2 regions of the Shewanella sp. 38A_GOM-205m genome follow, and region 2 is predicted to be linked to the other one. Evidence: riboswitches for the same ligand, from Rfam matches in the RefSeq annotation. Region 2 holds a riboswitch; the other holds the start of a gene.
The links. A riboswitch is a leader RNA that binds a small molecule or an ion and turns the genes downstream of it on or off. The one in region 2 is predicted to bind thiamine pyrophosphate.
Positions count from the first base shown of each region.

Region 1 (6,989 bases), on a different contig from region 2:
CCGTTACCGGTTCGGCGGCCTCGGTAATGGCCCGCACCACGGCGACATTGGCCACACCGGTATGCTTGACGGCATCGAGGTTATGCTCGTCAATGCCGCCAATGGCGAGCGTCGGCAGCAAGGAGCCGAAAGTTTCGCTGTAGGCGCCAAGGCGCGCCAGTCCCTGGGGCAGAGATGGCATTACTTTGGTCTTGGTGGCAAAGATATGTCCGAGGGCCAGATAACTGGGCCTGTGGCGCAATGCAAGCAGCGCCTCGAAATAACCATGACTGGATAACCCCAGCGCCAGACCGGCCCCTTGGATGGCCTCAAGGGATGCCTGGCTGAGATCCTCCTGGCCCAAATGCACACCAAAGGCGCCGTGGGCAATGGCCTGTTGCCAGTGATCATTGATAAAGACCCGCGCCTGGTATTGGCGCCCGAGCGCGATGGCGCGAATGATCGCCTGCTCGGCGCTCGAGCCGGGCAGCACTTCCTGCTTGAGACGCAATTGAATGGTGCGGCAACCTGCCTTGAGTAAGGCTTCCAGCAATTCGACATCGGCCACGACCGGGTAGATACCTAAATTATGAGGCAGTGTTTTAAAGCCTTCAGCACTAACGCCTTTAACACCAACGCCTTTAGCACTAACAGCATCAGCAGAGGTTGGCGCTGCAAGCCAAGGGGCGCCGAGCACCTGGGCTGGGTTGGCCCAGGGATAATCCTCCAGCGGCCAGATGACAGGCATAAACCCGGCGGCCAGACAAGCCCCGGGCCGACCTAAGGGGCCGGGACCACGGCCTACCCGATAGCTCTGCGCCAAGGCGCCATTGATATAGGCCTTGGCCAGGATTAGGGCATCGGGCAAGATCCAGTCGTGGGCCAGAAATGCCGCTATGGCACTGGATAACGTGCAGCCGCTGCCATGGTTATTACTGGATGCTTGCCTTGGGCTCGCCAACACAAACCCCTGCCGTTGATGCAACCCGGAGCTGTGAGGCAAGTCTTTAAAAAGCAGTAAGTCTTCTGCCAGGCCGCGCGCGATCCCCGCCTCGAAATCCCCGCCCTTGGCCAAGAGATGGCAAGGCAGTTCGTTTGCCAGGCAAGTTGCCGCATCTTGCCAGGAAGGAAAGTCATGAATATCGCTGTGACTCAGCAACGCCAGCTCGTGAATATTCGGGGTCAGCACAGTGGAGAGCGCCGCCAGCGGCCGGTAATCGAGCCGCGCTGCGCCCGTTGCAGTGCTCTTTGAGAGTGCATCGCCGCAACTGGCCACCATGACAGGGTCGACCACCAAAGGAACATCAGGCAGGTGCCGAGCCAACCAGTCACAAAGCAGCTGCAACTGCGCTTGATTGGCGAGCAAACCGATTTTTATCGCCTTGGGCGGCAAGTCACCGAGCAGAGCATTGAGCTGCGCCAGCAACATCTCCTCGCTCACCGCCTCGGTTAGCGTCACTGCCACACTGCTCTGGGCGGTCAAAGTGGTGATGACAGAGCAGCCATGACAGCCAAGATTACTGAAGGTGGCCAGATCGGCCTGGATACCGGCGCCGCCGCCACTGTCTGAGCCGGCTATGCTCCAGACTATCGGCCTTTTATCAGCCGCCATTTCAGGCTTCCTCTTCATAGCGTGCAGCCTCTGGCTCGGACTTGGGTTTGGGATTGGACTCGGGTTTTGGATTGGACAAGGACTTTTCGCTTGCTGTAGCCGGATGATACAGGGCGCTGCCACCGGCCTTGAACTGCGCCGACATCCGCGCCATCCCCGCCTCGGCATCCAGTACTTCCAGCGGCTGTGCCATCAGTTCTTCTGCCTGCACTGGCTCGGTTTGGCGCTCTGCCGAGTCTGTCCCTGACGAATCCCCCGAAGCCACCTGAGACGTAACCAAAGACGCTGCATAGTCGCGTACATCCTGGGTGATTTTCATCGAGCAGAACTTGGGGCCGCACATGGAGCAAAAATGCGCCACCTTGGCAGACTCCTGAGGCAGGGATTCATCGTGGAACGCCCGGGCGGTATCGGGATCCAACCCCAGGTTGTATTGATCTTCCCAGCGAAACTCGAATCTGGCCTTGGACAACGCATTGTCGCGCAGCTGGGCGCCTGGATGTCCCTTGGCGACATCGGCGGCATGTGCCGCAATTTTGTATGCAATAAGCCCTTGTTTAACATCCTCTTTGTTTGGCAAGCCCAGATGCTCCTTGGGAGTCACATAACAGAGCATGGCGCAGCCGTACCAGGCAATCATCGCCGCGCCTATGCCAGAGGTGAAATGATCGTAGCCGGGCGCAATATCCGTGGTCTGGGGCCCCAAGGTGTAGAAAGGCGCCTCATCACAGTACTCAAGCTGCTTGTCCATATTCTCCTTGATCAGCTGCATCGGAATATGGCCCGGCCCTTCGATTATGGTCTGCACATCGTATTCCCAGGCGATTTTCACCAGTTCACCCAAGGTTTCCAGCTCGGCAAACTGAGCCTCGTCGTTGGCATCGGCAATCGAGCCGGGGCGCATGCCGTCACCGAGCGACAGTGACACATCATAGGCGGCGCAAAGCTCACAGATGTCGCGGAAATGGCTGTAGAGGAAGTTTTCCTTATGATGGCTCAGGCACCACTTTGCCATAATGGAGCCGCCGCGGGATACCATGCCGGTCACCCGATTGGCCGTCATGGGCACATAGCGCAGCAAGACCCCGGCATGAATGGTGAAGTAATCCACTCCTTGTTCGGCCTGCTCTATCAGGGTGTCGCGAAACACTTCCCAGCTGAGATCTTCGGCAATGCCGTTGACCTTTTCCAGCGCCTGATAGATGGGCACGGTACCTATGGGCACAGGCGAGTTGCGTACTATCCATTCACGGGTTTCGTGGATATAACGGCCGGTGGACAGATCCATTACCGTATCGGCGCCCCAACGGGTGGCCCACACCAGTTTTTCCACCTCTTCCTCGATGGAAGAGGTCACCGCCGAATTACCGATATTGGCGTTGACCTTCACCAAAAAGTTGCGGCCGATAATCATAGGCTCAGCTTCCGGATGGTTGATGTTGGCGGGAATAATGGCGCGGCCACGGGCCACTTCGCTGCGAACAAACTCAGGGGTTATCGGCGTGGCAACTATAGCGCCAAAGGCTTCTCCTTTGGCTTTGCGGGCCAGTTGCGGATCTTTGGCAAGCGCTTCGTTGGCCCGGGCCATATTTTCACGAATGGCGATATATTCCATTTCAGGAGTGATAATGCCGGCGCGGGCGTAATGCAATTGGGTCACCCGCTTACCCGGCTTGGCCCGGCGCGGTTTGGGCAAAGCGTCGAATCTCAAATGATCCAGCCCTTCATCCGCCAGCCTCTGCTGGGTAAAACTGGAGCTGACCGAAGTCAGCTCTTGCGTATCATCACGCTCTAAGATCCAGCCCTGGCGCAGTTTATCCAGGCCCTGGCGCACATTGATAGCCGCGTTGGGATCTGAATAAGGGCCGGCACAATCATAAACACGTACGGCGGGATTGGGTTCAAATTGCTCACTGCCATCTTGGGTTGGTATTCGGGTGTCTGTCTGCCTGATTTGGCGCATGGCAACCTGAATATCGGCCCGGGAGCCCTGAACAAACAGCTTCTGTGAATTGGGATGCTGCAAGGGTTTAAGGTTATCGATAAAGGCCTGGGCGGCCTCACGGGTTTGACGACGATTGGATTGACGATTTGACATAAGCAAGCTCACTCTTTTGGAAAATGAAATTGCTTGTCAGGAGAGTTGAATAATAAGCGGCGCAAGCTGACTGGTTAAACTCCTTGATTTGGAGTCCTCCTCCGGCGGTGTTGGCAGACTGACCTCGTGGTTTCAGGTCAGTTCAATGTCCGCTTGAGAAGCCAGATATCGCCTCGGCTCTTTTAGCCTTTGGCATAGATTTTTGCTCGCAGTGGCTGCGGTAATGCTGCAGCTGAATGCTTGTTTCCTTCGCAGGTGCTAGCCTGATCAGGTTCAACGGATCCCGAATAAACGGTCTCAGCCCAGAGGGCACTCCGACAAGATTGCTGCCGAGTATAAGCACAAGCCGAAGCGGGAAACAAGCCCAATAACAAAACTCGCCGCAGGTTCAAACCTATTAAAATCACAATTTAATTATTTGAATTAAATGAAAATACTCGCAAAAATTGAACAAAAAATTTATTTCAAGTCAAATAAATTGATTGCAAAACTCACTTACCAAGCCGCTTTAGACGGCTGGCCACCGCCTCCTTGAGCGCTTTTTCCATCTCTGTCTGACCGCACTTAAATGGAAAACCCAAGTTTTCGGCATAGGGATTGAGTGGAGTCGGCACCTTGACGACTCGATAGCAGGTATCACCATCCTTGACGATACGGTTAGGGTCGAGCGGCAGATCCAGACTGGCCACTTTATTGAAATCATCGGCGTCATTGACCCAAAGCACCTCCATCTCCCCATCCATTTCACTGAGGCTCTTGCGTCCCGTGGCCTTATCCGCATATTGCTGTGATAACTGCTGCAGCGCCTGCTGTTGAGAGTGTTGCAATACTTTTCGGGCAGACTTTAATGCGTTTGAACTGAAGTCCAGCTGAGCTTGCTCTGCCGGCTGCGGTCTAAAGTCATTTGCTCGCTCGGGCGCAGGTACGGCTGCATTTTTCGTTTCTTCAATGACTCTACCAATAGGCTTAACGCTTTGATCCCGAGTCTTGGGGATCCTTTGCTCTTTCTGGTCTTGAACAGCCACTTGTTCAGTCTCTTGCTCTGACTCTTCGGCGGCCTGTTTTTGTTGCTCAGCTTTTTGAACCTCTATCGCTTCCTTGGGCTGGGTTATTGCTTCTTCGGCCAAGGCTTCCGGCACTGGCGTTAACGGTTTTGGGCTGGGCTGACTGAAATACAGATAGGATTGCAGCGCCTTGGGTTTGGCAGGCTCTGTCACCACTCTTTGCCATTCGGCCTGCTGCCAAAACCAGGATATCCCCAGCAATAGTACTAAGTGCACGGCTCCCGCCGCAGTCCAACTGCTGAAGGCGTTGCCCTTTGCCTCACCATCCCCCTGCTCTGCTTTTTTAGCCATGCCAACTTGCGCCAGGCATTGGGGTTGAAACCCAAGCTGTTGACTAAAAGGCGATAGGGCAAAGAAAGGGGCAATCGAATGTGATTGAGAATGGCTTGGTTGGCAGGAACAGGGATTAATGATGTCATCCAGACCAAGCTCAAAGGCAGCATCCCTACCCGGGATGCTGATGCTCAAGCTTGCCATTGCCGCCGAGCTTTCGTCTCGGCTGGCAATAAACTTTTCTGGAAGAGAAGGCATAAGCCGCTGATTTATCCGTCGCTGAATGTAAACTCAGTGTTAGAGAAAAACCCTCGGCAAAAAGTTCATTCCCTTGTTTGAAAAGCAATTTACGCTACAAGCTCAAGTCTACGGCTTCAAGCAAAACAAGTAAAACCCTTGTCGAATAAGATTGACGGAATCCTCTGAACAAAATAACCGTAAAAAGCGACTTGGAAGCCGGGCAACGAGTTGTTAAGGTGCAACATTAGACGTTTGCAAAAAATGCAGACGATACGGTTCAAAGAATAAATCCATCTCAGCGAACACCTGTACACTTTTATCTAGCCATGGCGCTACGGCGCTGTTAGACTCACTTTCAATGAGGTCGAACCAGAGAGTCAATCATGCCCAACAGCAAAACCCCAGCAGCCGAAGCCCAGTTCAATGGCCAGTTTTCCGCTGGATATAGTCTGAATGAAGAGATAGCCAATGCCGTCAGCCATGGTTTGGGGGTGATTGCCGGCATTCTGGGATTGATGCTGATGTTGCTCAAGGGCTGGCATTCGCTGGATGCCATTCAGTTAACAGGTGTAACCATCTATGGCGGCAGTATTATCCTGCTGTTCCTCTGCTCGACCCTGTATCACAGCATTCCTCACCCTGTGTGGAAACGGCGCCTCAAGATGCTGGATCACTGCGCCATCTATCTGTTAATCGCCGGAACCTATACCCCGCTGATGTTAATTACTTTGGCCGATGCCCAGGAAGAATGGGTGCTGATAGCCATCTGGTCGTTGGCATTGGGGGGAATAGTGTTCAAGAGCTGCTTTATTCACAGATTCAAGGCGCTGAGCCTGGTGCTGTATCTGGCCATGGGCTGGCTCTGCGTCGCCGTGTTGCCTGAGCTTATCGATAACCTGTCAACTGCCGGGTTCAACTTGCTGTTGGCCGGGGGGCTGAGCTATAGCTTAGGTGTGATCTTCTACGCTACCAAGGCGATCCCTTTCAATCATGCCATCTGGCATCTGTTTGTGTTGGGCGGCGCCGTTTGCCATTTCCTGTGTGTTTATCTGACGGTGATCTAACGCAGGCGGATAGACTTAACTCAGGCCGCCGTAGAGACGGCTTCCGGCTTGCTGTGCCAACTCTAGCGCAGCTAGGCCGGAGCTCTTATCTCAGCCTGCCATTGATTAAACTCACTGAGTAACCGCCTGGCGGCGATACTATAGTCTCCACCCAAGTTTTGCCAAACAGCCGCAATACATTCCAAGGTACATAACCCGCCCTGGCGCTGATTGCGCCGTAAGCGAAACGCCGAGCCCTGCTCTGCTTGCAGTTCGACTCTGGCAAGCGACTGCAGATAGGGGCTTTGGCGATACATCTTGCCGGCCTCCTGCCAGGTTGCATCGAGTATGACCAGCGAATTTAGCGGCTTCCCTAATTTCAGAGCAGCTTTCAGAGCAGTTTTCTGTGCGGCTTCCTGAGCAGTGTCTTGAGGCAATATTGCGCCCTGAGCCGGGCTTTGGTTTAGCTTTGAACTTTGGTTTGGAGTTGGGTTTAGGCTTAAGTTTGGGCTTTCATTTGCAGCTTGAGCTCGCGAAATACTTTCTTCAGAAGTACTTTCTTCGGTTTGCGGATAGAGTAAGGCGGTTCGCCCCAAAGACAAGTGCGCCATTAACCAAGCATCCGGGGCTTTACGCGCCCACAGTACCCGTTTACAGAGAGTCGGATAAGCATTAAGCGC
Region 1 covers NZ_JADP01000002.1:67,348-74,336, forward strand. The annotation lists gene N512_RS23955 (bifunctional hydroxymethylpyrimidine kinase/phosphomethylpyrimidine kinase) at 1-1,591, opposite strand, end outside; gene thiC (phosphomethylpyrimidine synthase ThiC) at 1,593-3,689, opposite strand; TPP riboswitch at 3,917-4,016, opposite strand; gene N512_RS23670 (hypothetical protein) at 4,181-5,044, opposite strand; gene trhA (PAQR family membrane homeostasis protein TrhA) at 5,650-6,330, shown strand; gene N512_RS22005 (DTW domain-containing protein) at 6,402-6,989, opposite strand, start outside.
Region 1: linked by a shared signal. The riboswitch ahead of thiC (phosphomethylpyrimidine synthase ThiC) and the one ahead of N512_RS22920 (TonB-dependent receptor) in region 2 are both predicted to bind thiamine pyrophosphate.

Region 2 (6,989 bases):
AAAGCATAGTTGCTAAAGTGACAGAAACCAATGATTTCAGTCACTTGCTTGAGCATGTTCCCTATGCTCGCTTTATCGGCATGCAGGTGGACAGGTTTGGCGATGAACTGGTGTTTCGTCTGCCGGCCAAAGATGACAACATAGGTAACCCGGTACTGCCGGCCATTCACGGTGGCGTGATAGCCGGGTTTATGGAGATGTCGGCCATCATCCAGCTTATGGTGTTTATGCAAACCAGTAAGGTGCCCAAGGTGGTTGATTTTTCCATCGACTATTTACGCGCCGGTTATCATAAGGACAGTTTCGCCGAGTGCCGAATAACCCGTCAGGGGCGGCGAGTAGCCAATGTCAATATCGACTGCTGGCAAACCAACCGCAAACAGTTGATTGCAACGGCCAGGGCGCACTTTTTGATTGATTGAGAATAAGGGATTGGCAGATGAAAAAAGTCTTGGTAGTAGCAACCCTGCTGGCTCTGGCAGGCTGCGCCAACCATACGGCCGGGGTGTATGCCAGCTCGACCGGTGAAACCCGAGCAGACAACAGCAGCTTCGCCCGCTCTGTGAGTGTGGGTGATCTTATGGCCAGAGGCGAGGGCGGCTTGCTCAGAGGCACAGCCACCATCAGCAGCAAGGTCGCTACCGATATGCGCATTCAGTACAAGTTCACCTGGTATGATGCCAGCGGCTATACCCTGGATGATGAAGGTGTGTCCTGGAAGTCGGTCAAGCTGCATGGTAAACAGCAGTTGCAGGTGAGCGCCGTGGCGCCGAATCCGACCGCCAGCCGTTTTGAGATCTATGTGCGCGAGGCCTTTTCAAACTAAAAGTTGAAACCTCGGCACCACTGCCGCCCGAGCCATTATTCCCGTTGAATGCTCAACACTCGGGAGTATTGGAGTGGGCGGTTTTTTTATGCCCTCAGGTACAATTTGGCAACCTGGCTCACTTTTGTTGGTAACTCGTGTATACTGGCCCGCGCCAAGGGGTGTTTACCGCATTGCGGTTGACTGAGATGTCGTATGACGAACCCTTAGAACCTGATCCGGCTAGTACCGGCGTAGGAATGGGCCACAATTCGTGCACTTTCAACTCGCTTTCTTATTGCCGGATCTCAAACTGTGAATATTTGAGGTCCTATGTCCAAGTTTACCGTACCTACTCTGCTTGCCAGCACCATTCAGATGCTGCTGTGGGCACCCGTTCATGCCGCCGATAATCCCGGCGTTGAAAAGCAAGATGAGCAACAAGCCATGGAAGTAATAGTCGTCAGCGGCGACTTTCGTGGCCTGACGCTGGAGAAGATGCCCTCCAGTGTGACTGTTATCGATGAGCAGCGCATTGAAGATCAAGGCGCCGAGCATTTCGAAGACATGCTGGGTAATGTGGCCAACTTCAACTGGTCAGGTGCCAGCTCCCGGCCAAGATACTTCCAGATCCGCGGTGTAGGTGAGCAGGAGCAATACCAGGGAGCGCCCAACTCCTCTGTGGGCTTTATTATCGACGATATCGATCTCTCCGGGCTGGGCAGCGTTTCCAGCCTGTACGACCTGCAGCAGTTTGAAGTGCTGCGCGGCCCCCAGGGTACCCGCTATGGCGCCAATGCCCTGGCCGGTCTTATCTATCTCAAGAGCAATGATCCCACAGACGTGTTCGAGCACGGCGCCGAAGTCTCGCTCGGTAATGATAATCTGCAAACCTTCAGCGGCTTCAGTTCCGGCCCAGTGACAGATTCCGGCAAGTTGCTCTACCGTGTGGCGCTGCAGCAACACAAGCAGAACGGTTATCGCGACAACCTGTATCTGGGCCGTGACGATACCAATGAGCGTGATGAATTCAGCGGCCGTATCAAGCTGCGCTGGTACGCCACCGACAAGTTGCAGGCGGACTTCACTCTACTGCACGCCGATTTTGACAATGGTTATGATGCCTGGACCCTGGACAATAACGGCTTCGATACCATTACCGATGCGCCAGGCGTCGACAAGCAGCGCACCACGGGCTCCAGTCTCAAGCTGAGCTATACCGGCTTTGAGGCTTTTGAGCTGGTGTCCCTGTCAAGCTATGCCGCCACAGATCATCACCACGGTTACGACGGTGATTGGGCCAACCCGGATTACTGGGCCGGGAAAGAGTGTGGCGGCGCACCCTGTGAGTACGATTACACCTGGGATAAACGCGGTGAGCGGCGCACTCTGTCACAGGAGTTCAGATTCAGCTCCAACGAGGCCGGGCGGATTTTCGGCGGCAGCTCAGACTGGCTGGCCGGGCTCTATTTTATGGATCTCGATGAGGACAATGATCTCTACTCTGAATACAACAGCTGGCCGGATGAAGTGCTGACTTCCCGCTACAGCGCCAGTAACTATGCGGTGTTTGCCCAGTTGGACTCAGATCTGGGAGCGGGTTACAGCCTGTCTATCGGTGCTCGTCTCGAGCGACGTGAGAGTGACTACAGCGACAGCAATGGTGATGCCTTTAGTCCATCGGAAAACATGTGGGGCGGCCATATTGCCCTGTCCAAGGCACTGGCTGAACACCATGAAGCCTATGTTCGGATAGCCAGGGGCTACAAGGCCGGTGGTTTCAATATGACGTTGCCCCAGGAGCTGGCCGACAAGAAAGAGTTCGATACCGAAATCCTCTACAACTATGAACTGGGGCTGAAATCCAGTTGGGCCGATGGCTTGCTGGATACTCGTCTGGCACTGTTCTTTATGGACAGGGAAGATCAGCAGGTAGCGGCCTCGCTGCAGGATCCTGTCGATCCCCAGCGCTTTATTCTGTTCACCGAAAACGCCGGCAGCTCCAATAACTATGGCGCCGAGCTGGAAGCCAACTGGTATCCCACAGATTCACTGCAGTTCTACACCAGCCTTGGGTATCTGCAGACAGAATACGGTGATTACCTGTATCAGGATAAATATGGCAACCCTGTGGATCTCAGCGGCCGGGAACTGGCCCACTCGCCGAGATGGACCTATAGTCTCGGCATGACCTGGCGCAATGACATGGGCTGGTTTACCAACCTCAACAGCAGTGGCAAGAGTGCGTTCTACTATTCAGACAGCAATGACTCCCGCTCTGAAGACTATCAAGTGGTCAACGCCAAGCTGGGCTATGAGGCAGACAAGTGGTCGGTTTACCTCTGGGGCCGCAACCTGTTCGATGAAAAATACGGCGTGCGCGGTTTCTACTTCGGCAATGAGCCGGATCAGGACTGGGCCGAGAAGCAATATATCCGCTACGGGGACCCACGCCAGATTGGTGTGACCTTCAAGGTCAAATTTATCTGATGGCATAAGCCGTTGTCGGCCGGGGCGTGTTGCAGCGCCCCGGTTCATTACAGGAGATGTAAAATGAAGTTAACTGCCGAAATCAGCATGTATCCGCTCCACGATGAGTATCTGGAGCCTATTCAATGGTTTATCAAGCGCCTGGACAGTTATGCCAACATAGAGAGAACCACCAATGCCATGGCTACTCAGGTGTGCGGTGATTATGCCGAGGTGATGGCCATGCTGGCCACTGAGATGCAGGCAGCGCACGAGAAATTTGGCAAGGCGGTGTTTGTCTGTAAATTTATCGGCGGTGAGCTGAACTTGGGCCACAGGGAATAACCCATGAGTGAATTCTGGCACTGGCTCGCCGAGGCCGGCTCTCAGGCCCAGGGTATGGGCGCCTGGGAAGCGGTAGCTGTGGTATTGGCCTTGGCCTATCTGCTGCTGGCCATGAAAGCCAATATCTGGTGTTGGGCGGCAGCCTTTGCCAGCACCGCCATCTACACTGTGCTGTTCTGGAAAGTCGCGCTGCTGATGGAGTCAGTGCTCAATGTCTATTACATGGCGATGGCGCTGTACGGATACTGGCTCTGGCGCCGGGGTGGGGAAAACCATCAAGGAGTGGCCGTGACCTCCTGGCCCTGGCAGCGGCACCTGGTACTGATTTTGTTGACTGGGTTGGTGTCTCTGTTTGTCGGTCATATGATGGCGACTTTCACTCAGGCAGCCTTTCCCTACCTGGATGCAGCAACCAGCTGTTTTGCTGTGATGACGACTTTTCTGGTGGCGCGCAAGGTGCTGGAAAACTGGCTCTATTGGGTGGTTATTGATCTGGTGTCCATCTATCTCTATTTAAGCAAGGGCTTGATGTTGACCTCACTCTTGTTTGTGCTCTACGTGGGGATGGCGGTAGCCGGATACTTTATCTGGCGCGCCAGAGCCCAGGAGTCCCGCGGTCGCGACTCCTCACAGCTTGAAAGCGGCGCGGCATGAAAGGCAAACCGCTGACAGCACTTGAAACCAGTCTGGGTGAAGGTTTGAGCTGCGAGCTCAACGCCGCCCTCAAGCGGCTACAGTTGTGGCCGCTTGAGGGGGCCAAGCCGCTCACCCTTGGGCTAAGCAACCAAAACTGGCTCTTGCAGGCCGGTAGCGAGTCAATAGTGCTGAGAGTCAATTCCCCGGGCTCAGACCGTATCTGCGACAGAAACAACGAACTGGCATGTTGGCGGGTTGCCGAGAAGGCGAACCTGGCACCAGGGCTGATTTGGGTCAGCGCTGACAAGGGGTTATATCTGAGCCGCTTTATCGAACAAGCGCCGCAAGCCAACTGGCAGCAGTTACTCGCATCCAAAGGTGCGGCCGAGATCGCAAGCGCGGCTCAAAAAGCCTATGTAAACTCAAAGAGCCTCTCTAGCCTGCCTGAGCGCAAACATGAATCTAAACATGAGCCTAAACATGAATTGGGCTCAGGCGCTGTATTGGTAGCCAAGCAAGGCAAATCACCTCAGGCTTTACTGCTGGAGTTGCTGCTGGGGCTGAGAGCAATGCCGGCCCCCAAGCTCGAAATCAGTGTTGCCGAGCAGTGGCGCATCTATCTGGAGCGGCTCGATGATATGGCACTGAGCCGGGTGCAGCCTTCAAGCTGGCAACAGCGGCTCATGCAACTTCACTCGGCCCAAGGGTTATTCGAGCAGTGCAACACTCGGCTGGAGGCCTGTCTGCTGAGGCCTCAGTATTGTCACAGGGATCTCAATCCTCATAACCTGTTGCTGGCCGAGGATGGACTCAAGTGCGTCGATTTTGAATATGCCTGCGCTTCCCACCCGCTGTTTGAGTTGGCCGGGGTGCTGTCATCCCATCAATTGGGCGCCGAGGGGCAACAGTGGCTCATTTATCACTATCTTGAGCAGCATCCGCATTTAACCGGCGATGCCCACCTGGCCGTGGCTGCAGCCGTCGATGTCTACTGGCTGTTTGCCTGCTGCTGGGCCTTGCAGATGGCCTGGGACAATCAGCAGCAGTCTTATCTCGACTGGTTTGATGACTTCTGGCATCTTGTAAAGCATCAATGAGTCAGGCAGGGAAGCTGTCGCCTGGCCTTAGCCAACTTAAAGTATTTAATGGATGAAACGCATTGTTATTGCCCTGGCGCTGCTTATTGCGCTCAGTGCCTGCTCCACCAAGGTCAGCTATTATTTCCTCGATTGGGCCATAGAGTGGCAGCTGGAAGATTATGTCACTCTCGACCGGCAACAGGAGCAGGCGTTTGACGCCATTCTCGACCCTTTTCTCGCCTGGCATCGCAGCCAGGAGTTACCCAGATACAGTGCCCAGTTAAAAACACTGCAAACCGAGCTTGCCGATGGCACTTTAACGCCACAGAGTTGGCGCCATCATGTGGATATGGCAAGAGATCACTGGTTTCGGCTGTTTGCCCAGGTGTTTGACGATCTTTTGCCCCTTATCGCTTCTTTGAGTGACAAGCAGGTCGCCCAGGTGAAAGCCAAACTGGAGGCCGATGAGCAGGAGCTGGTGGATGAATACAAGGACAAGAACCAGGAACAACTGATTAAAGATGCGGATGAACGGCTGGAGGAGCTGTTTGCCGATTGGCTGGGGCGTTTGAGTGAGCAGCAAAAGGCCCTGATCCATGAGCACAACAGCCGCCGACTGGCGACCTTGGATATGTGGCTCGAGTATCGTCACGAGTGGCTCCGGCAGTTCAAACAAGCCTTGCTGCAACGCAGTGATTCTGACTTGTTGGCGCAGCGCTTGCGGCTGCTGATGACATCGCCCGATGAGCTCAAGTCTGATGTGCACAAGCAGAAATTGGCGCAGAACACGGAAAACTTCGGCATGCTGTTGTTGCAACTGCACCAGAGCCTGAGTGAGCGCCAGCAAAAGCACTTCAAGCGTAAGCTGGGCAACTTGATTGACGATCTGGATGAGCTGAGTCAGGCATAGCCCTGAGCTTATGGGATCGTAAAGCGAGTCTTTGAGTTGTAGAACGGGCATGGGGCTTGTTCGCACATTTCTAAACTAAAGACTGAAATAAAATCGCTTATTGCCGGGTCAACTGCAGCATGACAGGAATACTCCCCGAATAAGGAGGTTTTCATGCAAGCCATCATTCAAACCTATGCGGCATTTTTGAAATCACTGCGCCAATTCGATGGCCTGGCACCGTTGGCATTGCGGCTCTATCTGGCGCCGGTGCTGGTGCAGGCCGGTTACAATAAACTCAGCCACTTCAGCGACACAGCGGCCTGGTTCGGTAATCCGGACTGGGGGCTGGGCTTGCCCATGCCTGAAGTGATGGTGGCGCTGGCGGCCGGGACCGAATTTTTTGGTGGCTTGTTGCTTCTGCTCGGGTTGGCCACTCGGCTGGTGGCAATCCCCATGAGTATTACCATGTTGGTGGCGGCCTTCAGTGTGCACTGGTCCAACGGCTGGCTGGCGATTGCCGACCCCTCATCCTGGCTCGCAAACGACAGGGTGATGGCTTCGGTGGAGAAGCTTGAGCGGGCCAAGGGGATACTGCAGGAGCACGGCAATTACGACTGGCTTACCAGTTCGGGTAACCTGGTGATCCTCAACAACGGCATTGAGTTTGCGGCCACCTATTTCATTATGCTGTTGGTATTGCTGTTTATGGGCGGCGGCCGTTACACCAGTGTGGACTATTTTATTGGCCGTAAATGGCTGCCCA
Region 2 covers NZ_JADP01000015.1:44,573-51,561, reverse strand. The annotation lists gene N512_RS0111765 (PaaI family thioesterase) at 1-422, shown strand, start outside; gene N512_RS0111760 (YcfL family protein) at 440-826, shown strand; TPP riboswitch at 974-1,083, shown strand; gene N512_RS22920 (TonB-dependent receptor) at 1,139-3,295, shown strand; gene N512_RS0111750 (hypothetical protein) at 3,359-3,619, shown strand; gene pnuC (nicotinamide riboside transporter PnuC) at 3,623-4,273, shown strand; gene N512_RS22915 (phosphotransferase) at 4,270-5,352, shown strand; gene N512_RS0111735 (DUF6279 family lipoprotein) at 5,405-6,244, shown strand; gene N512_RS0111730 (HvfX family Cu-binding RiPP maturation protein) at 6,398-6,989, shown strand, end outside.